3 regions of the Streptomyces halobius genome follow, and region 2 is predicted to be linked to each of the others. Evidence: predicted binding sites of a transcription regulator. Region 2 holds the regulator's gene; each other region holds the start of a gene.
The links. Region 2 encodes HrcA, which represses chaperone genes, less so after heat shock. Its sites were predicted from a motif close to TTNGCACTCNGNNNNNCNGAGTGCNAA; they were not measured.
Positions count from the first base shown of each region.

Region 1: the regulator HrcA is predicted to act here: its motif matches at 2,158-2,184, upstream of groL (chaperonin GroEL).
Region 3: the regulator HrcA is predicted to act here: its motif matches at 7,834-7,860, upstream of groES (co-chaperone GroES).

Region 1 is NZ_CP086322.1:4,117,089-4,127,098, reverse strand. Features, by position in the region: gene thrC (threonine synthase) at 1-1,099, shown strand, start outside; gene K9S39_RS18655 (MoaD/ThiS family protein) at 1,152-1,430, shown strand; gene K9S39_RS18650 (cold-shock protein) at 1,844-2,047, shown strand; gene groL (chaperonin GroEL) at 2,344-3,969, shown strand; gene K9S39_RS18640 (TetR/AcrR family transcriptional regulator) at 4,220-4,870, opposite strand; gene K9S39_RS18635 (VOC family protein) at 5,154-5,603, shown strand; gene K9S39_RS18630 (VOC family protein) at 5,678-6,085, shown strand; gene K9S39_RS18625 (PTS transporter subunit EIIC) at 6,168-7,871, opposite strand; gene murQ (N-acetylmuramic acid 6-phosphate etherase) at 7,974-8,912, opposite strand; gene K9S39_RS18615 (MurR/RpiR family transcriptional regulator) at 9,003-9,956, opposite strand.
Region 2 is NZ_CP086322.1:6,491,234-6,501,243, reverse strand. Features, by position in the region: gene K9S39_RS29415 (OsmC family protein) at 1-369, shown strand, start outside; gene K9S39_RS29410 (16S rRNA (uracil(1498)-N(3))-methyltransferase) at 536-1,279, opposite strand; gene K9S39_RS29405 (nitronate monooxygenase) at 1,276-2,370, opposite strand; gene dnaJ (molecular chaperone DnaJ) at 2,648-3,787, opposite strand; gene hrcA (heat-inducible transcriptional repressor HrcA) at 3,788-4,804, opposite strand; gene K9S39_RS29390 (MBL fold metallo-hydrolase) at 5,033-5,782, shown strand; gene K9S39_RS29385 (DUF3097 domain-containing protein) at 5,870-6,703, shown strand; gene hemW (radical SAM family heme chaperone HemW) at 6,825-8,057, opposite strand; gene K9S39_RS29375 (SpoIIE family protein phosphatase) at 8,122-10,010, opposite strand, start outside.
Region 3 is NZ_CP086322.1:5,529,383-5,539,392, forward strand. Features, by position in the region: gene tsaE (tRNA (adenosine(37)-N6)-threonylcarbamoyltransferase complex ATPase subunit type 1 TsaE) at 8-559, shown strand; gene K9S39_RS25190 (hypothetical protein) at 828-1,055, shown strand; gene K9S39_RS25195 (hypothetical protein) at 1,125-1,688, opposite strand; gene tsaB (tRNA (adenosine(37)-N6)-threonylcarbamoyltransferase complex dimerization subunit type 1 TsaB) at 1,826-2,536, shown strand; gene rimI (ribosomal protein S18-alanine N-acetyltransferase) at 2,533-3,090, shown strand; gene tsaD (tRNA (adenosine(37)-N6)-threonylcarbamoyltransferase complex transferase subunit TsaD) at 3,096-4,226, shown strand; gene K9S39_RS25215 (hypothetical protein) at 4,437-4,802, shown strand; gene K9S39_RS25220 (class I SAM-dependent methyltransferase) at 4,812-6,080, opposite strand; gene K9S39_RS25225 (FtsW/RodA/SpoVE family cell cycle protein) at 6,214-7,569, opposite strand; gene groES (co-chaperone GroES) at 8,009-8,317, shown strand; gene groL (chaperonin GroEL) at 8,451-10,010, shown strand, end outside.

The DNA of each region.
Region 1 (10,010 bases), 2.4 Mb from region 2:
CGAGGCCGGCCCGGACAACATCTGGCGCTACGCCCCGCTGCTGCCCGTCCCCGCCGACGTCGCCGACAAGCCCAACCTCAACCCCGGCTTCACCAAACTGGTCAAGGCCGACAACCTCGCCCGCGAGCTGGGCGTCACCGGCGGTCTGCACGTCAAGGACGACTCCGGCAACCCGACGCACTCCTTCAAGGACCGCGTCGTCGCCATCGCCGTCGAGGCCGCCCGCGCCTTCGGCTTCACCACTCTCTCCTGCTCCTCGACCGGCAACCTCGCGGGCGCGGTCGGCGCCGCGGCCCGGCGCGCCGGCTTCAAGTCCTGTGTCTTCATCCCGCACGACCTGGAGGCCGGCAAGGTCGTCATGGCCGCGGTCTACGGCGGCGACCTGGTCGGCATCGAGGGCAACTACGACGACGTCAACCGCTTCTGCTCGGAACTCATCGGCGACCCGCTGGGCGAGGGCTGGGGCTTCGTCAACGTCAACCTGCGCCCCTACTACGGCGAGGGTTCCAAGACGCTCGCGTACGAGATCTGCGAGCAGCTGGGCTGGCGGCTGCCGGACCAGATCGTCATCCCGATCGCCTCGGGCTCGCAGCTCACCAAGATCGACAAGGGGCTGAAGGAGCTGATCAAGCTCGGCCTGGTCGAGGACAGGCCGTACAAGATCTTCGGCGCCCAGGCGGAGGGCTGCTCGCCGGTGTCGACGGCCTTCAAGGCGGGCCACGACGTCGTACGGCCCCAGAAGCCGAACACCATCGCCAAGTCGCTGGCGATCGGCAACCCGGCCGACGGGCCGTATGTTCTCGACATCGCGCGCCGTACGGGCGGTGCGGTGGAGGATGTCAACGACGCACAGGTCGTGGACGCGATCAAGCTGCTGGCCCGGACGGAGGGGATCTTCGCGGAGACCGCGGGCGGTGTGACCGTCGGCGTGACGAAGAAGCTCATCGAGAACGGTGTGCTCGACCCGTCCCTGACCACCGTCGTCCTGAACACCGGTGACGGCCTCAAGACGCTTGACGCCGTCGCTCCGACCACCGGGCCCACGGCCACCATCAGTCCGAGCCTGGACGCGTTCCGCGCGGCCGGCCTGGCCGGCTGAGCCCCCGAACCCGCACCTCGTACTCCTCGCACCCCGCTGGAAGGCAGAACCCATGAGCGTCAAGGTCCGCATCCCCACCATCCTCCGCACGTACACCGGCGGCGAGGCCGAGGTCACCGCCGAGGGCGCGACCCTCTCCGAGGTCATCGCCGATCTGGAGACGAACCACCAGGGCATCGCGGCCCGTGTGCTGGACGACGCGGGCAAGCTGCGCCGCTTCGTGAACGTGTACGTCAACGACGACGACGTCCGTTTTGAACAGGGTCTGGAGACGCCGACGCCGGACGGCACCGGTATCTCGATCATTCCGGCGGTGGCCGGAGGGTGCTGATTCAAGCCATCCCCTCCGTCGCCTGACTGGAATTACCCCGTACGCAGCAAAGCGGACGGGGTAATTCCATGTTTCGAAAGGCGCTACCATCATGGCGATCCCTCTCCGTGCGCGTGCCGAACGCATATGAGACCGCGGTGAGTTGCGTCCAAAGCGTGTGCGATATTTGTCGACTATGCGCGTTATGCCCGGCCCGACTTGCCCGGGAATAACGGGAGTTCGCGGCATATTGCCGATTCCTCGTCGCCGGAATTCTCGTCCGATTGACCTGTTGCGCTGGGCATCGAGGCAGATACATTCAGCGGCGGTCGACGCGTTCCGGCGCACACCCCACAGGCCATTCAAGGGGTGAGGTCTGACCCGGGTCCGCGGAGTGCGGTCCTGTGCAAGGGCCAGTAATAGGGGAGTTAGGCATGGCTCAGGGCACCGTCAAGTGGTTCAACGCGGAGAAGGGGTACGGCTTCATCGCGGTCGACGGTGGTGCGGATGTTTTCGTCCACTACAGCGCGATTCAGATGGACGGCTACCGCACCCTTGAGGAGGGGCAGCGGGTCGAGTTCGAAATCTCGCAGGGCCAGAAGGGGCCGCAGGCGGACATGGTCCGGGTGACGGCCTGAAGCGCCGACCGACTGCAGCGTTGTGGAGACCCGCGCCCTGCTGGGGTGCGGGTCTTCTGCGTATCCCGGTGCCCGCCGTTCAGGCCGCTTGTGCCCGCCCGTCGTAGCCGCTTGCACTCGATGGCCCCGAGTGCTAATCATTGCGTTAGCACTCTCCGGGTGAGAGTGACAGATCAGGACCGACTCGGTGAGGTCGGCAGGCCGGTGGGGCAAGGAACCGCAGGCTCGCAGACCGTCCGTCGCGGGCGCCGGCGCGGTCCGGAGCAATCCACCCCTGTCCGGGAGGACCACTTCACATGGCCAAGATCATCGCGTTCGACGAGGAGGCACGGCGCGGTCTCGAGCGCGGGATGAACCAGCTCGCCGACGCCGTCAAGGTCACCCTCGGCCCCAAGGGCCGTAACGTCGTCCTCGAGAAGAAGTGGGGTGCCCCCACGATCACCAACGATGGTGTGTCCATCGCCAAGGAGATCGAGCTCGAGGACGCGTACGAGAAGATCGGTGCCGAGCTGGTCAAGGAGGTCGCGAAGAAGACGGACGACGTCGCCGGTGACGGCACGACGACCGCGACCGTCCTGGCCCAGGCGCTGGTCAAGGAGGGCCTGCGCAACGTCGCCGCCGGCGCCAACCCGATGGCGCTCAAGCGCGGTATCGAGGCGGCCACCGAGGCCGTCTCCGCCGCTCTGCTGGAGCAGGCGAAGGATGTGGAGACCAAGGAGCAGATCGCCTCCACCGCCTCCATCTCCGCCGCCGACACCCAGATCGGCGAGCTCATCGCCGAGGCGATGGACAAGGTCGGCAAGGAAGGCGTCATCACCGTCGAGGAGTCCCAGACCTTCGGTCTGGAGCTGGAGCTCACCGAGGGTATGCGCTTCGACAAGGGCTACATCTCGGCGTACTTCGCGACCGACATGGAGCGCATGGAGGCCGCGCTCGACGACCCGTACATCCTCATCGTCAACTCCAAGATCGGCAACGTGAAGGACCTGCTGCCGCTCCTGGAGAAGGTCATGCAGTCCGGCAAGCCGCTGCTGATCATCGCCGAGGACGTCGAGGGCGAGGCCCTGTCGACCCTGGTCGTCAACAAGATCCGTGGCACCTTCAAGTCCGTCGCCGTCAAGGCCCCGGGCTTCGGCGACCGCCGCAAGGCCATGCTCGGTGACATCGCCATCCTCACCGGTGGCACCGTCATCTCCGAGGAGGTCGGCCTCAAGCTGGAGAACGCCGGTCTCGACCTGCTGGGCCGCGCCCGCAAGGTCGTCATCACCAAGGACGAGACCACCATCGTCGACGGTGCCGGTGACAGCGACCAGGTCCAGGGCCGCGTCAACCAGATCCGCGCCGAGATCGAGAACAGCGACTCGGACTACGACCGCGAGAAGCTCCAGGAGCGTCTGGCGAAGCTGGCCGGCGGCGTGGCCGTCATCAAGGCCGGTGCCGCGACCGAGGTCGAGCTCAAGGAGCGCAAGCACCGCATCGAGGACGCCGTGCGCAATGCGAAGGCGGCCGTCGAGGAGGGCATCGTCGCCGGTGGTGGCGTGGCCCTGCTGCAGGCGTCCTCGGTCTTCGAGAAGCTGGAGCTGGAGGGCGACGAGGCCACCGGTGCCGCCGCTGTGAAGCTGGCCCTGGAGGCCCCGCTGAAGCAGATCTCGGTGAACGCCGGCCTTGAGGGCGGCGTCATCGTGGAGAAGGTGCGCAACCTGACCCCGGGGCACGGTCTGAACGCCGCGACCGGTGAGTACGTCGACATGATCGCCGAGGGCATCATCGACCCGGCGAAGGTGACGCGTTCCGCCCTGCAGAACGCCGCCTCCATCGCCGCGCTGTTCCTCACCACCGAGGCCGTCATCGCCGACAAGCCGGAGAAGGCCGCTGCCGCGGGCGCTCCGGGCGGCATGCCGGGCGGTGACATGGACTTCTGATCCTCCGGGATCGACTGTCCGCACGTCCGTCGGGGCGGCACCCTCTTTGCGGGGGGTGCCGCCCCGACGGCTTTTTGGGGCGAGGCGGGGTGGAGTGGAGTGACGGGGGCGTGCGCGATGCCGGGTGTGCCGTTTCGGGGGTTCTGGGGCGCCCCCGGGTACGAAAGTTCCTTGCACGTCGGCTGGGTGCTGGATGTCGGTGCGGGTGCCGTGACGGACGGCTTCCGGTGCGGCTGCGGTGGGCCCGGCGTCAGGCGTCGTGCTCGACCGGGGCGGTGGTCGGCGGTTCGGTGCTGTCGTCCTGGGGGCCGGCGGGTGCGGGCAGGACCGGGTTGGGGGTGAGGATGCGGCGCAGGATGGTCTCGACCTCGGTGCGGGTGGGTGGCGTGGAGTTGGCCAGGGCGCGCAGGCTGATGCCGTTGAGCGCGGCCGCGGCCGCGGCGGCGGTGTCCGGGTCGGTGTAGTGGGACAGTGCGCGGATGCTCAGCTGGGTGTGCTGGTCGGCGATCGGACGCAGCGTGGGACGGCGCAGCGCGGCGAGGTACAGCTCGAACTCCATGACCTGCTGGTCGCGTTGGGGGCCCATCCCGGGCAGAAGGGCGTCGGTGAGCAGTACGGCCTGCTGGTCGGGGGAGAGCGCGGGGCGTTGGGCGACCCATTCGTCGAGGTAGGCGGCGAAGCGGTCGACGGAGCGCTGCAGGGCTGCGGCGATGAGGTCGTCCTTCGTCGCGAAGTGATACGTCGTCGCCCCGAGCGGGACACCGGCCTCCTCCGCGACGGCGCGATGCGTCAGGCCCTCGATGCCGCGGGCGGCGATGACGCGTTCGGTGGCCGCGATGATCTCCGCGATCCGCCGCTCGGGATCGCGGCGGCGCCGGGCGGGCGGCTGGTCAGCGGACATGCGGGAACTCCAGACGGTGACGAGATGAATTCAGAATAGTACGGCGGTGCCGTAGGGGCGGCGCGGGGGCTGGGCAGGTAGCAGCGGGGTGGGATGTCGCCATTCTCCTTGCGTCCCTGCACTTTCCCGGTCCGGGTATAGGTCCCTCAATGTCCTAATTGCACCTCCTTCAAGGTTTCAGTACAGTACTCATGTACCACTTCGGGAACAGGTGCGTGTATGGGGGCGGAACGACGAGCGCGCCGCAGTACGTGCCACAGCAGAAGGAACGGTGACCCTCCCCATGACCAGCGCATCCACCCCGTACACAAACTCCGCGTCCACGAACTCTCCGACCGCGGGCCGCCCGCCCGTCGGCAAGGTCTCCTCGTATGCCTTCTGGGGCCATGACGGCCGGGTGCTCGCCGACTTCTACGCCGCGGCCCTGGGCTGGAAGGTGACTAAGGAGTTCCCCGACGAGCACGGCGTTCCCGTCGCGTTCATCGTCAACGACCCCGACTGGACCACGACGTACGTCTTCTACACCGCCAAGAACTTCACCCCGCCGAACTGGCCGGCCGACGAGCTCCCCTTCCATCTCGACCTGGCCTTCGACGACATCGAGGCCGCCGTGCGGCGGCTGCTGGAGCTCGGTGCGACCAAGCCCGAGCACCAGCCCGGCGGTGAGCAGTGGACGGTCCTGCTGGATCCCTCGGGTCAGCCCTTCTGCGTCAGCCGCCCCTGGACCGCCTGACCCCTGTCCACATCCTTGAGAACCAGTACCGCCCGTACCGCCCGTACCGCCCCGTGCAAACCCCGGAGAAAACCATGCCTTTCGCGCCCTGTATCAGTGTCCAGGACACCGCCGCCAGCCTCGCCTTCTACAAGAAGCTCGGCTTCGACGCGGACTCCAGCATGTCCCGCCCCGGCGATGACATCCACATGCTCCTCTACGGGGGCGAGTTCTGCGCCATGATCTACCGCAACGAGGATCTGAAGACCTGGCTGCCCGTCCTCAAGGACACCCCCATCGGCTTCGCCGGCATGTTCTACCTGAGCGTGGACGACCTCGACGGCACCCACGACCGCATCGCCCAGCACGCCGAGATCGTCAAGCCCATCGGCACCGATCACACGGGACAGCGGATGTTCTACTTCCGCGACCTCGATGGCTATGTCATCGGCGTCAACGAGAAGGCGAGGCTGGAGGCCAGCGAGATGGGCAAGTACGCCTGACGGGCCGTCGCGCAGGCCGCAGGGCCTGCGGCCGGCGGCCGAGGCTGCCCCGGCGGCCGTGGTCAGGCGGCGACAGGAGACATCAGGCTGTGGAGATCGGCTCGGCCTGGCCGGAGTCCGCACCGGGACTGGGCGTGGCGTCGGGGGCGTCGTCGGGGCGGGCGTTGGCGTTGGAGATTGCGGGTGCCGGGGTGGGGTTCGCGGGCTCTGGTGTGGTGTTGAGTTCGGTGAGCAGCTGCTTGCTGAAGCCGAAGAAGTAGGTGGTGAGGAAGCCGGCGAGGTAGCCGACGGCCAGGCCGAGGGCGTAGACGACGAGGGTGGTGAGGAAGCCCTGATTCCCCTTGACCAGCGGGAACAGGGCCCAGCCCGAGGGGCCGATGGCGGTGGAGCCGACGGTGTCGCCGAGTTGGCTGAACAGGCCGACGAAGCCGCCGCCGAAGGCGCCGCCGATGCAGGCGGTGATGAACGGGCGGCCGAGGGGAAGTGAGACACCGTAGATCAGTGGCTCACCGACGCCCAGGAAGCCGGTGGGGAGGGCGGACTTGATGGTCGTACGGATCGAGCCGTTGCGGGGGAGGCGTACGTAGACGGCGATGGCGGCGCCGACCTGGCCCGCGCCGGCCATGGCGAGGATCGGGAGCAGGACGGTGTATCCCTGCTGTTCGATGAGGGTGGTGTGGATGGGGATGAGGGCCTGGTGGAGACCCAGCATGACGAGGGGGAGGAAGAGGCCGCCCAGGATGAAGCCGGCGAGTGCTCCGCCGTGTGCGAGGAGCCAGTCGGCGAAGGTGCCGATGGCGGCGGCGACCTCACCCGCGGTGAACATCAGGCCGAAGAGGGTGGCCAGGCCGGTGATCAGGACGGTGAGGGTGGGGGTGAGCAGGACGTCCAGCGCCTCGGGAACCGCCTTGCGGCACCACTTCTCCACCTGGACGGCGAGCAGCGCGGCGGCCAGTGCGCCGAGGACGCCGCCCTGTCCGGGGGAGAGCTTCTGGCCGAAGGCGCTGATGTCCGCGACGCCCGGGAAGACGATGATCGCGGCGACCGCGCCGCCCAGGATGGGCGTACCGCCGAATTCCTTGGCGGTGTTGTAGCCGACGAAGACGGCGATGAGCGACATGAAGCCGGAGGCGATGGCGGCCAGTGCCGGGACGGCCGAGGGCAGCCAGCCGAGGTTGCTCAGCAGGCCGTTGATGCCGGAGACGATGCCGCAGCCGATCAGGGCCGGGATCAGCGGGATGAAGATGCCGGCGACGCGTCGGAGGAAGAGCTTGAGCGGTGTGGCGTTCCTGGCCCTCTGGCGGGCCTTCAGGGCGGATCCCTGGGTGGCGAGGTCGTCGGCGGTGGTCGTCGTCGTTGTCGGGGGCGCCTCGGCGGCGGCCGGTCCGGCGGCGGGGCCGGTGTCGGTTCCTGTGGCTTCTCTCGTGGCCGTGTCCGGGTCGGTGCCCGTGGCCTCTCTCGTGGCCGTGTCCGGGTCGGTTCCCGTGGTCATGACCGCTGCCGTGTGCGGCCCGGGGGTGGTGGCGCGGGCCTGTGCGACCAGGCGCTCGAACTCGGGGGTGACCCGGGCGACCGTCCCGGGGCCCAGCACGATCTGGTACGTGTCGTCCTCGACCACGCCCATGACGACCGGCAGCGCCTTCAGGGCGTCGTCCTGCACCAGGGACCGGTCCCGGATGCCGAGGCGGAGCCGGGTCATGCAGTGGGCGATGGAGGTGACGTTGGCGGCGCCGCCGACGAGGGGGAGGACCGCGGCGGCGGTGGCGCGATTCTTGTCTTCGGTCATGTGCGGTGCCTTAGCTGTGCGGACTATGACTGGGGCCTGTCCTGGGTCATGGCCGGGCTCGCGACCCACCGGACAGGCCCCAGGCCGGCGGGTCGGGGCGGATCAGGTCTTCGCCGCGGCCTGGAGGGCGGCGCGGAGGTGGCCGTGGGAGTCGGCGAGGAGGCGGGCGGCGGTGGGACCGTCGACCCCGCCGAGGAGGGTGAGGATGGCGTTCTTCACCTCGCCGTCCGTCGCGGCCAGGGCGGACTCGATTTCCGGATCGGTGGCTCCGGTGGCGAGGGCGACGATGCGGCGGGAGCGGGCGCGCAGTTTGTCGTTGGAGGCGCGGACGTCGACCATCAGGTTTCCGTAGGTCTTGCCCAGCCGGATCATGGTGATGGTCGAGAGCATGTTGAGCACCAGCTTCTGGGCGGTGCCGGCCTTCAGACGGGTGGAGCCGGTCAGCAGCTCGGGGCCCACGACGACCTCGATGCCGTGCTCGGCGGCCGCGGCGAGTGCCGAACCGGCGTTGCAGGACAGGCCGATGGTCAGCGCGCCCAGGGCGCGGGCGTGTTCGACGGCCCCGATGGCGTACGGCGTGCGACCGGAGGCGGAGACGCCGACGACGGTGTCCCGCTCGGTCAGGCCGGTGGAGGCCAGGTCCTCGGCGGCGAGTGCCGCGCTGTCCTCGGCGCCCTCCACGGCGGTGACCAGCGCGGACGGGCCGCCCGCGATCAGCCCCAGCACCTCGGACGGGTCGGTGTTGAACGTCGGCGGGCACTCGCTGGCGTCCAGCACCCCGAGCCGTCCCGCCGTACCGGCGCCCGCGTAGATCAGTCGGCCGCCGCGGGACATCCGGGCGGCGGTGGCGTCGATGGCGGCGGCGATCCGTGGGAGCTGCTGGGCGACGGCGGCGGGGACGGTGGCGTCCTCGTCGTTCATCGTGCGGGCGATCTCCAGGGTGGAGCGGCGGTCGATATCGGCGAGCTCGGGCCGGAACGCCTCGGTGGTGAGGGTGTCCAGCTGGGCCCGCAGGTGGGCGTGGTCGGCGGTGGAAGTCATGGCGTGACGGCTCTCTTCGGGCTCGTACGGTTCCGTACGGTGTCGGTGACACGGAGGACTGCGGACGTGGGACGGGCGCCAGCAGCCTGGTCAGCGAGGGGGGCGCGGGGAATGACGGTGCGCCAGTGCCTCGTACGAGGCGGACAGGGCGGGCGCCGCCGTCTCGTACGTACGCTGCGCGACACCTATGAACAGGCAGTCCACGACGAGGAGCTGACTCGTCCTGGACGACATCGCGGCCGGCCGCAGCTCGCTTTCGCGAGCCGTGGAGGTGGTCAGGATGTGATCGGCGTACGACGCGATCTCGCCGTCCGGGCGGCCGGTGATCGCGATGGTCGTGGCGCCGTGGTCGAAGGCGACCCGGAGGGGCTCTATGACGTCCGTGGTCCGCCCGGAGTGGGTGATCGCGATGGCGACATCGCCGGTCCGCATCTGCACGGCGTTCGTCATGGCGAGGTGCGGGTCGGAGTGTGCGTGCGCGATCAGGCCGATGCGCAGCAGCTTCTGGGCGAGGTCCTGGCCGACGAGGTTGGAGGCCCCTATGCCGTACACATCGATGCGGCGGGCGCTGGACAGCGCGCCGACGGCCGCTTCCAGCTGGGTGACGTCCAGCCCGGCCGCGGTGTCGGCGAGACACTGCTGCTCTTCCTGCGCGAGCTTCGTGACGACGTCGACGAGGGAGTCGTCGACCGCTATGTCCGCGGTCACGGCGGGCGCGCCACCGGCCGCCTGCTGCGCGGCGAGCGCGGCGAGCGCGAGGCGGAGATCGCGGTAGCCCGGGTAGCCGAGGAGACGGGAGGTCCGTACGACGGTGGCCTCGCTGGTGCCGGTGCGCTCCGCGAGGCCGGTGACAGTGAGGGCGGCGCAGCCGGCGGGGTCGCCCGCGACGGCCTCGGCCACCCGCTGCATGGAGCGGGTCATCGTCGGCGCGAGAGTGCGGACCTTGGCGGCCAGCGCGGCGGGCGCGGGTGGCGCGGGTGGCGCGGGTGCGGGTCGGGTGTCGAGGGAGACGTCGCTGAAAGTTTCCTTCACGCTGTTACTCACAGTTGAAAAGTAATTTCAGGCCTGTCCCGCGTCAACACCCTGCGTGAGGACCTG
Region 2 (10,010 bases):
GTCGCCCTGTCCTCCTCCAACATCGGTACATACGACGTGAACTGGCCCGCCCGCGCGGAGCAGCCGAACGGCACCACCAGCCCCGAGGAGCTCATCGCCGCGGCACACTCCTCCTGCTACTCGATGGCCTTCTCGCACGGCCTGGCGGGCAAGGGGTACACCGTCGCCTCCCTGGACACCCGGGCCGAGGTCACCTTCCAGCCGGGTGAGGGCATCACCGGCATCGCGCTGACCGTCAAGGCCCGCGTCCCCGGCCTGTCCGAGGCGGACTTCCAGACCGCGGCCGCGGACGCCAAGGCGAACTGCCCGGTGAGCCAGGCGCTGGCCGGCGTGAAGAACATCACTCTCCAGGCCGAGCTGCTGGCCTGACGCCCCGGCCGGCGCTCCTGGGCGCGGCCGCGGGATTCCGGGCACGGCCGCGGTTTTCCGGCACGGCATAACGGCGGTGCGCCGACGGGCTCCTGAGGGCCGGTCGGCGCACCGTCGCGTTGTCGGTGGGGTGTGTGACGATGGTGAGCCTCCCGCCCGCGGGCGTTCAGCTCCAGCGCCCCGTGCGGCCCAGCAGCAGTGCCGTGGCGGCGGTGCCGGCGGTGGAGGTACGCAGCACGGCCGTGCCGAGGCGGTAGGGCTTGGCGCCGGCCTCGGCGAAGGCGCCGAGCTCCTCCGGGGACACCCCACCCTCGGGGCCGACGACGAGCACGATACGGCCGGTGGCGGGGAGTTCGGCGGTGGCGAGCGGGCTGCTGCCCTCCTCGTGGAGGACGGCGGCGAAGTCGGCGCCGGCGAGCAGCGCCGCCACCTGCTTGGTCGTCATCGGGTCCGCGACCTCGGGAAAGGTCAGCCGGCGCGACTGCTTACCCGCCTCCCGGGCCGTGGCACGCCATTTCGCCAGCGACTTGGCGGCCCGCTCCCCCCTCCACTGGGTGACACAACGCGCCGCCGCCCAGGGGACGATGACATCGACACCGGTCTCCGTCATCGTCTCGACGGCCACTTCACCGCGGTCGCCCTTGGGCAGCGCCTGGACCACGGTGATCAGCGGCGTCGGAGTGGCCTCGGTACGGATCCCGGTGACCGCGACGGTGAGCCGGTCCTTGCCCTCGACGGCCGCGACGGTGCCCTCCGCGCCGGTACCGCCACCGTCCGTCAGCACGATCTCCTCACCGACCCGCAGCCGGCGCACCGACACCGCATGCCGGCCCTCCGGCCCGTCCAGGGTCAGCGTGCCGCCGGCCCGTACGCCCGTGAGCGACTCGACGAGAAAGACCGGCGCCGTCATGACACGGCTCCGGCGCCGCCGCGCGTCAACCCGGCGCGCGCCGCGTCCAGTTCGGCGACCAGCACCTCCACCAGTTGCCCGGCGGGCAGCTCGCGCGCCATCCGGTGGCCCTGCCCGGCCCACAGCGCCATGCCCTGCGCGTCGCCCGCCTTGGCCGCGGCCTTGCGCAGGCCCGAGGTGAGGTGGTGGACGGCGGGGTAGGCGGCCGGGGCGTACCGGCCGTGCTCGCGCAGGAAACGGTTCACCAGGCCGCGGGCCGGGCGCCCGGAGAACGCCCGGGTCAGCTCGGTGCGGGTGAACAGCGGGTTGGTCAGCGCCTGCTTGTGCAGGATGTTCGCGCCCGACTCCGGGGTGATCAGAAAGGCCGTGCCGAGCTGCGCCATGGCGGCACCCGCGGCCTGCACGGCGGCGATCTGCGCGCCGCGCATCAGCCCGCCCGCGGCGATGACCGGGATCCGCACCGCCTCGTGGACCTGCGCGACCAGGGAGAGCAGCCCGATGCCGGCGCCGGTGCCGTCGGCCTGCGGATCGTCGCGGTGGGTGCTCTGGTGGCCGCCGGCCTCGATGCCCTGGACACAGACGGCGTCCGCGCCGGACCACTGCGCGGCCTGCGCCTCGGCGACGGTGGTGACGGTCACGACGGTGTACGTACCGACCTGGGCGAGCGAGTCGAGCACCGCGCGGGGCGGGCAGCCGAACGCGAAGGAGACCACCGGCACCGGATCCTCACGGAGGATCGCCAGCTTGGCGTCGTAGCCGTCGTCGACGCCGCCGCACGGGTCGATCTCGCCGAGCGGGGTCTCGTACCAGGCCGATTCGCCGGCCAGCTGCTCGCGGTAGACCTCGACGGCCGTGACATCGGCGAGCGTGGGCTGCGGCATGAAGACGTTGACGCCGAAGGGCCGCCCGGTCAGCCGGCGCAGCTGCTTGATCTCCTGGTACATCCCGTCGGCGGTCTTGTACCCGGCGGCGAGGAAGCCGAGACCGCCGGCCTCACTGACGGCGGCGGCGAGCTCCGGGCGGGCGGTGCCGCCCGCCATCGGGGCCTGCACGATCGGGTAGCGGCAGAGATCGGTCAGCGCGGTGGGCATGGCCACATCGTGTCACGACCGGCGCGCCGTCCCGAACGCGGGCGGGGCCGGGACCGGTTCGTGGGGAGGTGCTCCCGGGGGCTTCGGCGGGAGGGGGATTCGGGGGGAGGGGGATTCGGGGGGAGGGCGGGGTAGAGACAGGCTGGGGCGTTGTGGACCCTTAGGGGAAATCCCCTAAGGGTCCACAACGCCCCAGACCTACGCGTACCCGCGAACCCACTCGCGGAACCGAGTCCGGGGCCCGCCGAGAGCCAACCCCGGGCCCCCGGCCGACCGCCTACCGCCCGTTGAACGCGTCCTTCAGCCGCGAGAAGAGCCCCTGCTGCCCCGGCTGAAACTGGCCCGTGGGGCGTTCTTCACCACGGAGCTTGGCCAGCCGCCGCAGCAGCTCCTCCTGCTCCGGGTCCAGCTTGCCCGGCGTCTGCACCTCGACATGGACGATCAGATCGCCCCGGCCGCCACCGCGCAGATGCGTCACACCCCGCTGGTGCAGCGGAATCGACTGCCCCGACTGTGTGCCGGGACGGACGTCGACCTCCTCCATCCCGTCCAGCGTCTCCAGGGGGCACTTCGTGCCCAGCGCCGCCGCCGTCATCGGGATGGTGACCGTGCAGTGCAGATCGTCGCCGCGCCGCTGGAAGACCGGATGCGACAGCTCGTGGATCTCGACGTAGAGGTCGCCGGCGGGGCCGCCGCCGGGGCCGATCTCGCCCTCGCCCGCGAGCTGGATCCGGGTGCCGTTGTCGACACCGGCCGGGATCTTGACGGTGAGGGTGCGGCGGGAGCGGATCCGTCCGTCGCCCGCGCACTCCGGGCACGGCGTCGGCACGACCGTCCCGAAGCCCTGGCACTGGGGGCACGGCCGGGACGTCATGACCTGGCCGAGGAAGGACCGGGTGACCTGCGAGACCTCACCGCGGCCGCGGCACATGTCACAGGTCTGCGCCGAGGTCCCCGGCGCCGCGCCCTCGCCGGAGCAGGTCGTACACACGACGGCGGTGTCGACCTGGATGTCCTTGGTCGTGCCGAAGGCGGCCTCGGTCAGCTCGATGTCGAGCCGGATCATGGCGTCCTGGCCGCGGCGGGTGCGCGAGCGCGGTCCGCGCTGCGAGGCCGTGCCGAAGAACGCGTCCATGATGTCGGAGAAGTTGCCGAAGCCCGCGCCGAAGCCGCCGGCGCCGCCACCGGCCCCGCCCGCCTGCGTCAGCGGGTCGCCGCCGAGGTCGTAGACCTGCTTCTTCTGCGGGTCCGACAGCACCTCGTAAGCGGCGTTGATCTCCTTGAACCGCTCCTGGGTCTTGGGATCCGGGTTCACGTCCGGGTGCAGCTCGCGCGCCAGCCGCCGGAAAGCTTTCTTGATCTCGTCCTGGGATGCATCGCGCCGAACGCCCAGGACCGCGTAGTAATCCGTGGCCACTTACGACTCCGCCAGGATCTGTCCGACGTAACGTGCCACTGCGCGTACCGCTCCCATCGTTCCGGGGTAGTCCATGCGGGTCGGTCCGACCACGCCGAGTTTGGCGACTGCCTCGTCGCCCGAACCGTAGCCGACCGTGACGACCGAGGTGGACGCCAGGCCCTCATGGGCATTCTCATGCCCGATGCGTACGGTCATGTCCGAGTCCTTGGCTTCCCCGAGCAGCTTGAGCAGCACCACATGCTCCTCCAGGGCCTCCAGCACCGGCCGGATGGTCAGGGGGAAATCGTGCCCGAAGCGCGTGAGATTGGCGGTACCGCCGATCATCAGCCGCTCCTCGGTCTCCTCCACCAGAGTCTCCAGCAACACCGACAGCACTGTCGAGACCGTGCTGCGGTCCTCCTGCTCGAAGGATTCCGGCAAATCCTGCACCAGCCGCGGCACATCCGCGAACTTGCGCCCCACGACACGGCTGTTGAGCCGCGCCCGCAGATCCGCCAGGGACGTTTCGGCGAACGGCGTCTCGCAGTCGACCAGCCGCTGCTCGACCCGTCCGGTGTCCGTGATCAGTACGAGCATCAGCCGGGCCGGGGCCAGCGCCAGCAGCTCCACATGCCGCACCGTCGACCGGGTCAGGGAGGGGTACTGCACCACCGCGACCTGCCGGGTCAGCTGCGCCAGCAGCCGGACCGTACGGCCCACGACATCGTCGAGATCGACGGCGCCGTCCAGGAAGTTCTGGATGGCCCGCCGCTCCGGGGCGGACAGCGGCTTGACGCCGGCGAGCCTGTCGACGAACAGGCGGTAGCCCTTGTCGGTCGGGATCCGCCCGGCGCTGGTGTGCGGCTGGGCGATGAATCCCTCGTCCTCCAGGGCCGCCATGTCGTTGCGGACCGTGGCCGGGGACACCCCGAGCCGGTGGCGCTCGGTGAGGGCCTTGGAGCCGACCGGCTCCTCCGTCCCGACATAGTCCTGGACGATGGCACGCAGCACCTCCAGCCTGCGTTCACTGAGCATCCTGCGCACCTCCAGTCCGGTCGTCCGCCGATAGTGTCCCGCCTGGCACTCACACGGGCCGAGTGCCAGGCCCGGAGCCAGTGTACGGCCGGGTAGCACGGCAACGGCAAGGCCGGCCGTACCCAGTACTTGCCCCGGAACCGGCCGACTACGTGTGACGGGCCGGGAAACACCGGTCCGCGCGGCAGCCATCAGGCAACGCTATCGCGAGAGAGCTAGCGTCTCGGTATGCACACTGCTGGGGAAACGACCGGTTGGGAAGAGGCCGGCTGGGAACAGCTCGGTGACGGTGTGGCCCGGCGCCGGATGCCCGGCTGGGACGAGACGGTCGGGGTGATCGCCGGAGCGGCCGGTGTCATGATCGTCGACACCGGCGCGACCGTCCGCGACGGCGCGGATCTGCGGCGCGCTATCCGCGGGGTGCTGGGCCGGGATGTGACGCATGTCGCGCTCACCCACCCGCATTTCGATCATGTGCTGGGTACCGCCGCGTTCGCGGGCGTGGAGGTGTTCGGCGCGGCCGGCCTGGCCGATCTGCTGCGGCGCCACCGGGAGGAGCTGCGATATGACGCCATGCGCCATGGCGTCGACCGGGACGCCGCGACGGAGGCCGCCGATCTGGTGGTCCGCCCGCACCATCATGTCCATGGCCAGCTGACCGTCGATCTCGGCGGCCGGCAGGTGCTGCTCGCCAATGTCGGCCCCGGTCACACGGCGCACGATCTGGCGGTGCTGGTGCCGGGCCGGGGCGGCGACCGGGAGATCGTCTTCTGCGGCGACCTGGTCGAGGAGTCCGGCGAGCCGGACGTGGGGCTCGACGCGCTGCCCCACCAGTGGCCCGGGGCGCTGGACCGGCTGCTGGCGCTCGGTGGCGAGGACGCGGTGTATGTGCCGGGGCACGGCGCCGTGGTGAATGCCCGTTTCGTCCGTGAGCAACGCGACGCGCTGGCCGAACGCTTCGGCGTGTCCCGCGCCTGAGGAGCCGTTTCCTCTTACGTTCCTCAGGTCCCCGATACCTTCCTTCAGGTCCCGACCCAGCCACCCGGCCCCGAGAAGCAGGTCCCCATGCACACCAACCGATACAGCCCCGACCTCACCCCGCCCTGGAAGAAGCAGCGGCCGGCGCCGGAGGTGGCGGCCGAGCCTGATCTCGTGGTCGAGGAGGTGACCTCGGGCTTCTGCGGGGCGGTGATCCGCTGCGAGAAGACCGCGCAGGGCCCGACCGTGACGCTTGAGGACCGCTTCGGCAAACACCGGACCTTCCCCATGGAACCGCGCGGCTTCCTCCTGGAGGGCCGGGTCGTCACCCTCGTGCGGCCCTCGGCCCCGCCACGACAGCACCGCCCGCGGCGCACCGCCTCCGGCTCGGTGGCCGTCCCCGGCGCCCGCGCCCGGGTCGCGCGGGCCGGCCGCATCTACGTCGAGGGGCGGCACGACGCGGACCTGGTCGAGCGCGTCTGGGGCGACGACCTGCGCGTCGAGGGCGTCGTCGTGGAGTACCTGGAGGGCATCGACGACCTCCCGGCGATCGTCCGGTCCTTCTCCCCGGGTCCTGATGCCCGGCTGGGGGTGCTGGTGGACCACCTCGTACCCGGCTCGAAGGAGTCGCGGATCGCGGCGTCGGTCACGGACGCGCATGTGCTGGTCGTCGGGCACCCGTACATCGATGTGTGGGAGGCGGTGAAGCCGTCTTCGGTCGGCATTCCGGCCTGGCCGTCCGTCCCGCACGGGCAGGACTGGAAGACGGGGGTGTGCCGGGCGCTGGGCTGGCCGGAGAACACGGGGGCGGCGTGGCAGCGGATTCTGTCGGGTGTGCGGTCGTACCGGGATCTAGAGCCGCAACTCCTCGGGCGGGTGGAGGAGTTGATTGATTTTGTTACGGTCGGGAGTGCGGCCTGACGCCGGGAAGTGTGCCGAACTTGCTGGTGTCCAGCTCAAGGCCGAGGAGTTCCAGCGGCACAGGCTGGGAGCACCCTAGGAGGGGCCACAGGCCCCTCGCATCGGTTCACTCGTTCGAGCATCAGTCCACCAGATCCCGCACCACCGCGTCAGCCAACAACCGCCCCCGCAGCGTCAGAACCGCCCGCCCGGCCTCGTACGGCCCCGCGTCCAGCAGCCCGTCGGCCAGCGCACGCTCCGCCGCGCGCGCCCCCGCGGGGGCGAGGAGGGACAGCGGGCAGCCGTCCGCCAGGCGGAGCTCCAGCAGGATGCGTTCCACGCGGCGGTCCTCGGCCGTCAGGATTTCGCGGCCCGCGCCCGGGGAGCGGCCGTCCTCCAGGGCCTGGGCGTACGCGCCGGGGTGCTTCACGTTCCACCAGCGCACGCCGCCGAGATGGCTGTGCGCGCCGGGGCCCGCGCCCCACCAGTCCGCGCCGGTCCAGTACAGCTCGTTGTGGCGGCAGCGGGCGGCCTCGCTGGTGGCCCAGTTGGAGACCTCGTACCAGCGGAAACCGGCCCCCGACAGGGCCTCCTCGGCGATCAGGTAGCGGTCGGCGTGCACATCGTCGTCGGTCATCGGGACCTCGCCACGGCGGATCCGGCGGGCGAGCTGGGTGCCCTCCTCGACGATCAGGGCGTAGGCGGAGATGTGGTCGGGGCCGGCGTCGAGGGCGGCGTCCAGGGAGGCGCGCCAGTCGTCGTCGGTCTCGCCGGGGGTGCCGTAGATCAGGTCGAGGTTGATGTGGTCGAAACCGGCGGTGCGGGCCTCGGCGACGCATGCCTCGGGGCGGCCCGGGGTGTGCGTACGGTCGAGGATCTTGAGGACGTGCTGCCGTGCGCTCTGCATGCCGAAGGAGACGCGGTTGAAACCGCCCGCGAGCAGCTCCTCCAGGTAGCGCGGGTCGACGGACTCGGGATTGGCCTCGGTGGTGATCTCGGCGTCCGGGGCGAGGCCGAATTCGTCGCGCAGGGCGGCCAGCATCCGGGCGAGGTCGGCGGCGGGGAGGAGCGTAGGGGTGCCGCCGCCGACGAAGACCGTCTCGACGGGGCGGGGGTCGTCGCCGAGTACCTTGCGGGCCAGGCGGATCTCCTCGACGAGCGTCCCGGCATAGTTGTCGCGGGAGGCCAGGGCGCCGCCGGAACCGCGCAGCTCGCTCGCGGTGTAGGTGTTGAAATCGCAGTAGCCGCAGCGGGTCGCGCAGTACGGCACGTGCAGATAGAAGCCGAGGGGCCGCTCGGCCGCCCCCGTCAGCGCAGGACCGGGCAGCGCCCCGTCCTCGGGCATCGGCTCACCATCAGGCAGTGCGGAAGGCATGGGGTCCATTGTCCGTCATGCGGGGGCGGAATCGTTCCGCCCGCTGACGGCGCCCTACGGCGCCCTACGGTGCCCTGTTCGCCGTCTCCTTCGCCGCCGCCTGGAGGACCAGCAGGGCCAGGTCGTCGTCGGGCGGATTCGGGGCGAAGGCGTGGACGGCGTTGCGGAGATGTTCCGCGATGGCGGTGGCGCCCCGGCCGGCGGTGGCGGCGAGGGCCTTGGCCAGGCCGTCCTCGTCGTCGAACTGGTGCCGTCCCGAGCGGCGCTCGGTCACCCCGTCCGTCACGCACAGCAGCGTCTCGCCGGGGCAGAGGTCGAACGACTCGCTGACGTACGAGGCGTCCTCGACCACTCCCAGCAGCATCTGCGGCGCCGCGGCGACCCGGACCGCGCCGTCCACGCCCAGTACCAGCGGCAGCGGGTGGCCGGCGCTGGCGAGGGTGCAGCGGGCGCCGCCGGAGCCGCCCTGGTACGGGACGATCTCACCGTAGAGGAGGGACAGGAAGCGGGCCTGTTCACCCTCGTCACGGAGTTCGACGGGCGCCTCCGCGCCGGCCCCGGCCGCCGCCACCGCCGCCGCGACGGCCGCGACGGAGTCCGCGGCCTCCCGCGCCATGGTCCTGTTGAGCCGGTCCAGCACCTCGGAGACGTTGAAACCGTCGCGGGCCAGCATCCGCAGTACGGGCCGGGCCAGGCCGGTCACCGCGGCCGCCTCGGGGCCGCTGCCGCAGACATCACCGAGCGCGAAGCACCAGCGGCCGTCACCGGCCTCGAAGAGATCCCAGAAGTCGCCGCCCGCCCAGGCGCCCTCGCGCGGCTCGTAGACGACCGCCGACGCCACGCCGGGCACCAGCGCGCGGCCCGGGGGCAGCAGGCGGCGCTGCAGGACCTGGCTGATGCGCTCCTGGTGGCGGTAGGCGCGGGCGGTGGCGACGGCGCGGGCGACCCGGCGGCACAGGTCCTCGACCAGGCCGAGGACCTCGTCGGGGAAGCGCGGCAGACCGGACCGGCCGAGCAGCAGGGTGCCGAGCCGGCGGCCGCCGGCCTCCAGGGGGCAGGCCAGGGCCGCGCCGCCGGGCTCGTAACCGCCCGGATCGTGCGGCCAGGGCCAAGCGGTCGCGGTCGGTGTGCTGCCGAGGCCGCCGGTACCGCTGTCCGCCGTCACCGGCGGCTGCTTCTCCAGGGCCGTCCGCAGCGAATCGATCAGGCTCTCGTGGGAGTGCCAGACGCGAGCGAGCCGCTGCGTCCCGGCGTCCCCGGCTATACCACGTCCGGGCGCGCCGCCGTCGCCGTCGTCATAGAGCCATACCGCGCACCAGTCGGCGAGCCGCGGCACGGTCAACTGGGCGGCGAGGGAGGCCACCTGATCGGCGTCGAGCTGGCCGGAGAGCAGGTCGGACGCCTCGGCGAGGAAGGAGAGGGCCCCCTGGTCGATCCAGCCGGCGTCGCGGTTCCCGCGGGTGGCGCGGCGCGGTGCCGGGGCGAGGAGCTCGGCGGCGCGCAGGCCGTGCTGCAGCAGCTGGCTGTCGAAGTCGGCCTCCAGCTCGGGCCGAACGCCGCCCTCGGGGGCGCCCGCGGGCAGCCGGAACCAGACGGTCTTCATGGCGTGGCGGTAGGTGATGCCCCAGGACTCGGCGACCGCGCCGACCAACTGCAGGCCGTGGCCGCCGCTTTCGGAGGCTGCGCCGCCCTCGCCGGCCTCGTGTCCGCGCACCGGGCGTGCGGAGTGGTGATCGGAGACCTCGATGACGACGCCCGCGCGATGGAGGTCCCCCCGGACAGAGTCCGGGAGAGTGTCGTCCGGGTCGTCCGCGCCCGGTACGAAGCCGGGGGACGCGTCCGGCTCCGCGGAGTCCTCCGGGTACGCCACCTGCTCCGGCCGGTGCCCCGCCTCCTCCAGCCGGCAGCGCAGTTCGACGGCGGTGCCGGCGTGCACCACGGCGTTGGTGACCA
Region 3 (10,010 bases), 960 kb from region 2:
TTTCGGCATGAGCACCACTGGCGCGACCGCACAGGTAACCGTCAAGACTCCGGAGCAGATGCAGGAGTTGGGCCGCAGACTGGCCGCCCTGCTGCGGCCCGGCGACCTGGTCCTGCTCACCGGTGAGCTGGGCGCGGGCAAGACGACGCTGGCCCGGGGCCTGGGCGAGGGGCTGGGCGTGCGCGGTGCCGTCACCTCCCCGACCTTCGTCATCGCCCGGGTGCACCCCTCCCTGACCGGCGGCCCGGCGCTGGTGCACGTCGACGCGTACCGCCTCGGCGGCGGCCTCGACGAGATGGAGGACCTGGACCTCGACGTCTCGCTGCCGGAGTCGGTGGTGGTCGTGGAGTGGGGCGACGGCAAGGTCGAGGAACTGTCCGAGGACCGGCTGCATGTGGTCATCGGCCGCGCCGTGGGCGTTGAGGCCCCGGGCGGCGTCCTGGAGAGCGGCCCGGAGGGCGGGCTGGACCAGTGCCCGGACGATGTGCGCGAGGTGACGGTCATCGGGCGCGGGCCGCGCTGGGCGGACGCCGGGCTGGCCGCTCTCGCCGGTTGCTGACGCCCGCGCGGGCTCCGCGCGGGCCCGAAGCCGGCGTCCGCAGGAGCCCCGCACTCCGATCCTGACGCCCGCAGGAGCCCTGCACTCCCGATCCTGACGCCCGTACGCGCTCCCGCACCTGCCGATCCGGCTGCCCGGCCCGTAGTTTCCGACAAGGCGTCGGTATGATGTTGCGCGTGTGGTGCCGGGCGTGGTCACATGGGTGGCAGAGACCACGGTTAGGCCAGCCTAACTTCTGTCGCTTGCCCCAGGAGCCCGGGAGGCGTCCATGTCGGCCCACCAGCCTTCCCCCACCCCGGCGGCCCGGCGCGCCGAGGACGACGCGCGCGAGCAGCCGCCGACCATGAATGAACTGCTGGCGGCGTGCGCCGCGGCCACCGCCGTCTCCACCCCGCCCGACGCCCCCGAGGAAACCCGCGCCGGCAAGCGCGCAGAGCCCGCGGACGAGCCCGAGGCAGGAGCCGCCCCGTCCACCCAGGGGCGCGACGCCGCGTAACCCGTGTGGGCGAAGGTGTCGTAGGGGTAGGGGCGGGCCCGAAAGCGGCGCCGCCCGGTACGACCACCCTCAGGAAACGACCACGACCTTCACACCGCGCACCGCGAACTCCCACATCGCCTTGCCGTCGTCCCGTGTCTCACGGATACCGCCGGTCCGCTTCGACGGATCCGGCTTCGGCGTGGAGCCGTCGACCGCCGCACTGAAACCGACCACCACTCCGTCGACACTCGCGAACCGCACCACATGCTCGATCGCCTTGCCGTCCGAGCCGGTGACACTCACCGAACGCGAGGTGACCGCGTACGTCCCCACCGGCGGGCTGACGGTGCTCGGCGCGACCCGGTACGAACGGACCGCCTTGCCATCCCCGCCGACCAGCCAGACCCGCTTGGCGCCCAGGGCGTATACCACCCGCTTGCCCTCGCCCGATCCCTCGGGGACCGCGGCCGGCCGCGGGGTCTTGTCCTTGCTGCCCTCCGCGGGGCCCTTGGGCGCGGAGTGGTGGCCGTCCTTACGGGCCGGTGCGAGCGTGTCCGGGGCGGATGCCGCGGCCTGGTAGCCGAGCACACCGACCGCGGCCAGGGCGGCCGCGGTGAGAGCGGTGACGATTGTGCTGCTCCTAGCGGGCACCGCTGTGCCACCTTTCCGTACGCTCCCCGGCCGCCGGCGGTCCTGTGCCCGGCCGCCCGGCTGCCTGACTGCTCTTGGTATTACCGGGACGGTAGCACCGGAACGGGGACCACCCGCGGCGCCGTAGGCTTAAGGGCGTGCTGCTGCTAGCTCTTGACACCGCCACCCCCGCCGTCACCGTCGCGCTCCATGACGGTTCCCGCGTCCTCGCCGAGTCCCGCGAGGTGGACGCCCGCCGGCACGGCGAGCTGCTGCTGCCCGCCGTCGACCGGGTGCTGGCCGAGGCCGGTCTGAAGCTCGACGCGGTCAGCGACATCGTGGTCGGCGTCGGCCCCGGCCCGTACACCGGCCTGCGGGTCGGGCTGGTCACCGCCGCGACCTTCGGCGCCGCGCTGGACGTCCCCGTCCACGGCCTCTGCTCCCTGGACGGCATCGCGTACGCCGCCGGTCTGGACGAGCCCTTCGTGGTGGCCACGGACGCCCGCCGCAAAGAGGTCTACTGGGCGCGCTATGCCCCCCGCCCGTCGCCCGACCACCACCCCGGCACGACGCGCTCCGCGCGGCCCCTTTCGATTACCCGGCTGACCGACCCCGCCGTCGACCGTCCCGCGGACATCGCCGATCAGGTGGCCGGTGTCCCCGCGGTGGGCGCGGGCGCGCTGCTGTACGACACGGTCTTCACCGGCGTACGGCGCGAGGGGCCCGAGCACCAGTCCGCGGCCGCGCTCGCCGCGCTGGCCGCCGAGAAGCTCGCGGCCGGCGAGGAGCTGCTGCCCGACCGGCCGCTGTATCTGCGCCGCCCGGACGCCCAGGTGCCGGCCAACTACAAGGTGGTCACTCCCAAGTGACCTCCCACCCGTCGCCCGACCGCCGCCCCTCAACGGCGCCGCTGCGCGGCGGCACCCCCCAACCCCCGGTGCTCCGCGAAATGCGCTGGTGGGACATCGCACCGGTGCTGGAGCTGGAGCGCGAGCTCTTTCCCGAGGACGCCTGGTCGGCCGGCATGTTCTGGTCGGAGCTGGCGCACGCGCGCGGACCGTTCGCCACCCGCCGCTATCTCGTCGCCGAGCTGGCCGGCCGGATCGTGGGCTACGGCGGGCTGGCCGCCATCGAGGGCACCGGCGACATCCAGACCATCGCGACCGCCCGCGACCAGCGGGGCACCGGCCTCGGCGCCCGGCTGCTGTCCGAACTCCTCGGCGCCGCCACCGACTTCGAGTGCCACGAGGTGCTGCTGGAGGTACGGGTCGACAACACCCGAGCGCAACGCCTCTACGAGCGCTTCGGCTTCGAGCCCATCGGTTTCCGCCGCGGCTACTACCAGCCCGGCAACGTCGACGCCCTGGTGATGCGGCGCACCACCGAGACCTCCTCCGAAGCACCCTCCGTACAAGGAACGTGAAAACCATGGCTGACGCACGCGGCGGACCGCTCGTCCTCGGCATCGAGACCTCCTGCGACGAGACCGGTGTCGGCATCGTCCACGGCCACACCCTGCTCGCCGACGCGGTCGCGTCCAGCGTCGACGAGCACGCCCGGTACGGCGGAGTGGTGCCCGAAGTGGCCTCGCGGGCACACCTGGAGGCGATGATCCCCACCATCCGGCGCGCGCTGAAGGAAGCCGGGGTCAGCGCGAGCGACCTGGACGGCATCGCGGTCACCGCCGGACCGGGCCTGGCGGGCGCGCTGCTGGTCGGTGTCTCGGCCGCCAAGGCGTACGCGTACGCGCTCGGCAAGCCCCTCTACGGCGTCAACCACCTCGCCTCGCACATCTGCGTCGACCAGCTGGAACACGGCGCGCTGCCGGAGCCGACGATGGCCCTGCTGGTGTCCGGCGGCCACTCCTCCCTCCTCCTGGCCCCGGACATCACCTCCGACGTCCGGCCGCTGGGCTCGACCATCGACGACGCGGCGGGCGAGGCGTTCGACAAGATCGCCCGGGTGCTGCAGCTCGGCTTCCCCGGCGGCCCGGTCATCGACCGCTACGCCCGCGAGGGCGACCCGGACGCGATCAGCTTCCCGCGCGGACTGACCGGCCCGCGCGACCCCGTCTACGACTTCTCCTTCTCCGGCCTGAAGACCGCGGTCGCGCGCTGGATCGAGGCCAAGCGGGCGGCCGGCGAGGATGTGCCGGTGGCGGACGTCTCGGCCTCCTTCCAGGAGGCGGTGGTCGACGTGCTGACCCGTAAGGCGGTCCGGGCCTGCAAGGACAGCGGCGTGGAGCATCTGATGATCGGCGGCGGGGTGGCAGCCAACTCCCGGCTGCGGGCGATGGCCGAGCGCCGCTGCGAGGACGCGGGTATCACCCTGCGCGTCCCCCGCCCCAAGCTGTGCACCGACAACGGGGCAATGGTCGCGGCACTGGGCGCGGAGATGGTGGCCCGCAACCGCCCGGCCTCCGACTGGGACCTGCCCGCGGACTCGTCCCTGCCGGTCACCGAACCCCATGTCCCCGGAGAGGGGCCGGCGGCCGGTTCCGGCCACCATCACGGCCATGACCACGTCCACGAGGTGAGCAAGGCGAACCTGTACTCCTGAACGGGGGCTTGTGCTCCAGACCGCGGACCTGCGCTCCTGAAGGCGGAACCTGCGCCCCTGACCGCGAACCCGTACTACTCCTGGACACGAACCCGTACGCCGGAAAGCTCCTCAGAGCCTTTGTCGCAGGGGCTCAACCGCTTCCCCGGGGCCCGTCCGAAGGTCTTACCCTGGTCGGAGCAGTGCGTAGGCATGGGGAGGCGGCAGACCGTGGACTGGTTCTGGTGGGTCTTCATCTTCTTCATGGCGGGCGGCTTCGCCAAGGTCGTCGACACCGCCCGCGACGCCCTCCGCACCCGCCACGAGCGCAGGATGGAGCGCCTGGAGACCGCCCGCCAGGAGCGCCAGGAACTGGCCGCCGCACACAAGCCGCCGAAGCCGGTGTGCGGCTGCACCCACCACCTCGCCAAGCACGACAAACGCGGCAAGTGCCATGAGCGGGTCGAGGTGGCGGTCGCCTGGGACGCGGACCACAAGCCGGTGCAGTACGAGGCCGGTCAGTGCACCTGCCAGCAGTACATCGGCCCGCAGCCGCTCTCCCAGGTCTACGCCGAGGATCTCACCGACCTGGCGTGAGCCCCCGGTTCACGCGCCGTCGGCCGGATGCCCCAGCAGCATCGTGGGGGCGCCGGCGACCCGGGTGAGGAAGATCGTGCACGAGTACGGGCCGCCGCCGAGCTTCAGCTTCCTGCGCAGCTCCTCCGGCTCGACCGGCGAACCGCGCTTCTTGATCACCGCGATGCCGACCTCGCGCTCGCGCAACAGCGCCCTCAGCTTCTTGACGTTGAACGGCAGCACGTCCGTGATCGCGTAGGCGGTGGCGTACGGCGTCTCCGTCAGCCGGTCCGCGGTGATGTACGCGATCGTCGGATCGATCAGCCGCCCGCCGACCTGCTGGGCGACATCCGCGACGAGATGGGCCCGGATCACGGCACCGTCCGGCTCGTAGAGCCACGCACCGACCGGCCCCGGCTCCGGGTCGGGCAGGCCCGCGCCGAGCAGCGAGTCCCCGGCGGGGAGCAGGGTGGCGCGGCGCGCGCCGGGTGCTGGACGTGGCGCGTCGCCGCCGTCGCGCGAGGCCCCCGCGAACCACACCACCGCCTCCTTCACCTCTCCGCCGTCGGAGATCCACTCCGTCTCGGCGTCGTCGGGCAGCGCGTCATGCGGCACACCGGGGGCGATCTTCAACGCCGCGTACGGAGCGGTACGGGCCGTCTCGACCGCCCACGACAGCGGCGGCGAATAAGCCTCCGGATCAAAAATCCGCCCACCCGTCGCCCGGACACCGCCCCTGGCCGAAGCGCTGCGCGCCACCCCTCTTGTCGGCACCTTGCTCCGCCGTGCCGGATCGACGAACACCGCATCGGACCCAGCGGTGTCCACCTCCATGACATCCGCGCAGCGCACCTCGATCAGCTCCGCCAGCCCCAGCGCCTCGGCGTTCGCCCGCGCGGCGGCGCAGGCCAGCGGGTCGCGGTCGACGGCGACTACGGAGATCCCGGCGCGCGCCAGCGCGATCGCATCACCGCCGATCCCGGAACAGAGATCCACCAGCGTCCGGACGCCCAGCGCGGCCATCCGGGCGGCGCGGTGCGCGGCGACCGTCGCCCGGGTGGACTGCTCGACGCCGTTGGGCGTGAAGTACATCCGCCGCGCGTCCGTCCCGAACTTCGCCACGGCCCGCTGCCGGAGGTGCGCTTGCGCGAGGGCCGCCGATACGAGGGGCGCGTCGTGGGCGGCTCGCAACCGGGTCGCGGTTGCGAGCTCGTCGGCCGGGTCGTAGTCGCGCAGCTCGGCCAGAAGGGTTTGCCCCTCCGGGGTGAGCAGGGCCTGAAAGGTGGCGAGGTCGGTCACGTGACCATTGTCCCCTCCACCTTCGGCTGTCCCGCCGTGGTGGCTTCTCGCCGTTGCTCCCCCACGCCGTTCAGGCACTCGGGGAGCAACGGCGACAAACCCCTGCGGGGGGTCGGCCGAAAACGTGCGGAGGTTACCGCGTCGGCTCGCGCCGCCGCTGGGCCGCATCGCTGATGCGCAGCAAAAGCGCCACCATCACCCAATTCGCCACCAACGACGACCCTCCTTTCGCAAGGAACGGCAACGCCTTGCCGGTGAGCGGGATCAGACCGGTCACCCCGCCGGTGACAACAAAGACCTGCAGCAGCAACGCCCCGACGAGCCCCACTGCCAGCAGCTTCCCGAACGGGTCGCGGGCAGTCAGCCCGACCCGGAGGCCGCGCTGGGCGAGCAGGGCGTACAGCAGCAGGATGGCCATCGTCCCGGCCAGGCCCAGCTCTTCGCCGACGGTGGTGAGGATGAAGTCGCTGTTGCCGGCGAAGCCGATCAGCTCCGGGTGGCCCTGTCCCAGGCCGCTGCCGCCGATGCCGCCGCTGCCGAAGCTGAACAGGGCCTGCCCCAGCTGATCGGACAGGCCCGCATCCCGGCCGTCGGGTGTGAACGCCGTCATCGGGTTCTGCCACGCCTCGATCCGCCCCTTGACATGCGGTTCGATGGAGCCGACGGTGATCGCGCCGACGGTGGCCATGGCCAGGCCGCAGAGCACCCAGCCGGTGCGTTCGGTGGCCATGTAGAGCATGATCACGAACACCCCGAAGAAGATCAGCGAGGTGCCCAGGTCGCGCTCGAAGACCAGCACCAGCAGGCTGATCACCCAGATCGTGAAGATCGGCGCGAGCTGGCGGCCGGGCGGCAGCTGGACGCCCAGGAAGCGGCGGCCGGTCAGCGCCAGCGCGTCGCGGTTGACCGTCAGATAGCCCGCGAAGAAGACCGCGATCGCGATCTTGACGAATTCGCCGGGCTGCAGCGACAGCGGGCCGATGAAGATCCAGCGTTTGGCGCCGAAGGTGTCGCCGGGGAAGAACGCCGGCGCCATCAGCATCACCAGCGCGACGGCCATCGTCAGATAGATGTAACGCTGTATCAGACGGTGGTCCCTGAGCACGAGCAGGACGACGATGCAGACCGCCACCCCGATGACCGTCCACACCAGCTGCCCGGAGGCGGCCGGCGCCATCTTCAGTCGTGGGGTGGCCACATAGGTGATGTCCAGGCGATGCAGCAGCACCAGGCCGATGCCGGTCAGCAGGGTGGCCAGCGGCAGGATCAGCGGGTCGGCGCGCGGCGCGGAGCGGCGGACGACCAGATGCGGGACCAGTGCCACGAAGAAGATGCTCGCCGCGAAGCGGGGCATGCCGTCGGGCAGCCGTCCGGTCATCGACAGGCCCGTGTAGACGTAGCCGAAGACGGTGATCAGGACGACCAGGGCGAGCAGCCATGCCTCGGTCCGGCGGCGGTTCGGCGCCTGGGCGAGCGCGGCGAACGTCATGGTGCGTTCGGCGTCGCTCTCCCGCTCCCCGGCCGCCGCCCGGGAAGCGTTCGTCAGTCCACGCACGGGATTCCTCCGCCTCGATCGTCGGAGCCGGGGCCCGTGTACGGGACGGTCCGGACATCGGCTCGGCAGTCGGGGAGGTAGACGTGGCAGCAGGGAGGAGGGTTGCCACGGAACCAGAAGGTGTGTCCGATTTGACATGGGAGCGAGGGCGTCCCGCGCGGGGGTCACACGCGGACCTCGGACGTCCCCCTCGCCACGTTGGCACTCCGCTTGACCGAGTGCTAACCACGTCATAGTCTCAGCGTTGGCACTCTCCACTGGGGAGTGCCAGACACACAGCGACGGGCAGGTCCGGCACCCGCGACGACGGATCCACCTGGTCGCCACCTCAGACAGTTAACCCCGTGAGATCTCCGAAGGGGGAGGTCGGATCGTGACGACCACCAGCTCCAAGGTTGCCATCAAGCCGCTTGAGGACCGCATCGTGGTCCAGCCGCTCGACGCCGAGCAGACCACGGCCTCGGGCCTGGTCATCCCGGACACCGCGAAGGAGAAGCCCCAGGAGGGCGCCGTCCTCGCCGTGGGCCCGGGCCGCTTCGAGAACGGCGAGCGCCTTCCGCTCGACGTCAAGGTCGGCGACGTGGTGCTCTACAGCAAGTACGGCGGCACCGAGGTGAAGTACAGCGGCGACGAGTACCTCGTTCTCTCGGCTCGTGACGTGCTCGCGATCATTGAGAAGTAAGGCACCCTGATTTGCCGTGATCTGCGCCCCTGGTTCCCGAGTCTGAACAACCCGGGGCAGGGGCGCAGTTCCGTTTGAGACAGCGGTCCCCACTGCGTGCCGAGGATCGCAATGAGAGGACTTGAAGCAACCCATGGCGAAGATCCTGAAGTTCGACGAGGACGCCCGGCGTGCCCTTGAGCGCGGCGTCAACAAGCTTGCCGACACGGTCAAGGTGACCATCGGCCCCAAGGGCCGCAATGTCGTCATCGACAAGAAGTTCGGCGCCCCGACCATCACCAACGACGGTGTCACCATCGCCCGTGAGGTCGAGATCGAGGACGCGTACGAGAACCTGGGCGCCCAGCTCGTGAAGGAGGTGGCGACCAAGACCAACGACATCGCGGGTGACGGCACCACCACCGCCACCGTGCTGGCCCAGGCGCTGGTCCGCGAGGGCCTGCGCAACGTCGCCGCGGGTGCCTCCCCGGCCGCCCTGAAGAAGGGCATCGACGCCGCGGTCAAGGCGATCTCCGACGAGCTGCTGGCGACCGCCCGCCCGATCGACGAGAAGTCCGACATCGCCGCCGTCGCCGGTCTGTCCGCTCAGGACAAGCAGGTCGGCGAGCTCATCGCCGAGGCGATGGACAAGGTCGGCAAGGACGGTGTCATCACCGTCGAGGAGTCCAACACCTTCGGTCTGGAGCTGGACTTCACCGAGGGCATGGCCTTCGACAAGGGCTACCTCTCGCCGTACATGGTCACCGACCAGGAGCGGATGGAGGCCGTCCTGGAGGACCCGTACATCCTCATCCACCAGGGCAAGATCTCCTCCATCCAGGACCTGCTGCCGCTGCTGGAGAAGGTCATCCAGGCGGGTGGCTCCAAGCCGCTGCTGATCATCGCCGAGGACGTCGAGGGCGAGGCCCTGTCGACCCTGGTCGTCAACAAGATCCGTGGCACGTTCAACGCCGTGGCCGTCAAGGCCCCCGGCTTCGGTGACCGCCGCAAGGCGATGCTCGGCGACATGGCCACCCTCACCGGTGCCACCGTCATCGCCGAGGAGGTCGGCCTCAAGCTCGACCAGGCCGGTATGGACGTGCTGGGCACCGCCCGCCGCGTGACCGTCACCAAGGACGACACCACCATCGTCGACGGCGGCGGCAAGGCCGAGGACACCGAGGCCCGCGTCGCGCAGATCAAGGCCGAGATCGAGACCACGGACTCCGACTGGGACCGCGAGAAGCTCCAGGAGCGCCTCGCCAAGCTCGCCGGCGGCGTCTGCGTGATCCGCGTGGGCGCGGCCACCGAGGTCGAGCTCAAGGAGAAGAAGCACCGTCTGGAGGACGCCATCTCCGCGACCCGCGCCGCGGTCGAGGAGGGCATCGTCTCCGGTGGTGGCTCCGCTCTGGTGCACGCCGTGAAGGTGCTGGACGGCAACCTCGGCAAGGAGGGCGACGAGGCCACCGGTGTCGCCGTCGTCCGCCGCGCCGCCGTCGAGCCGCTGCGCTGGATCGCGGAGAACGCCGGCCTTGAGGGCTACGTCGTGACCGCCAAGGTCGCCGAGCAGGACAAGGGCAACGGCTTCAACGCCGCCACCGGCGAGTACGTCGACCTGGTCAAGGCCGGCGTCATCGACCCGGTCAAGGTCACCCGCTCCGCCCTGGAGAACGCCGCCTCCATCGCCTCCCTGCTCCTCACGACCGAGACCCTG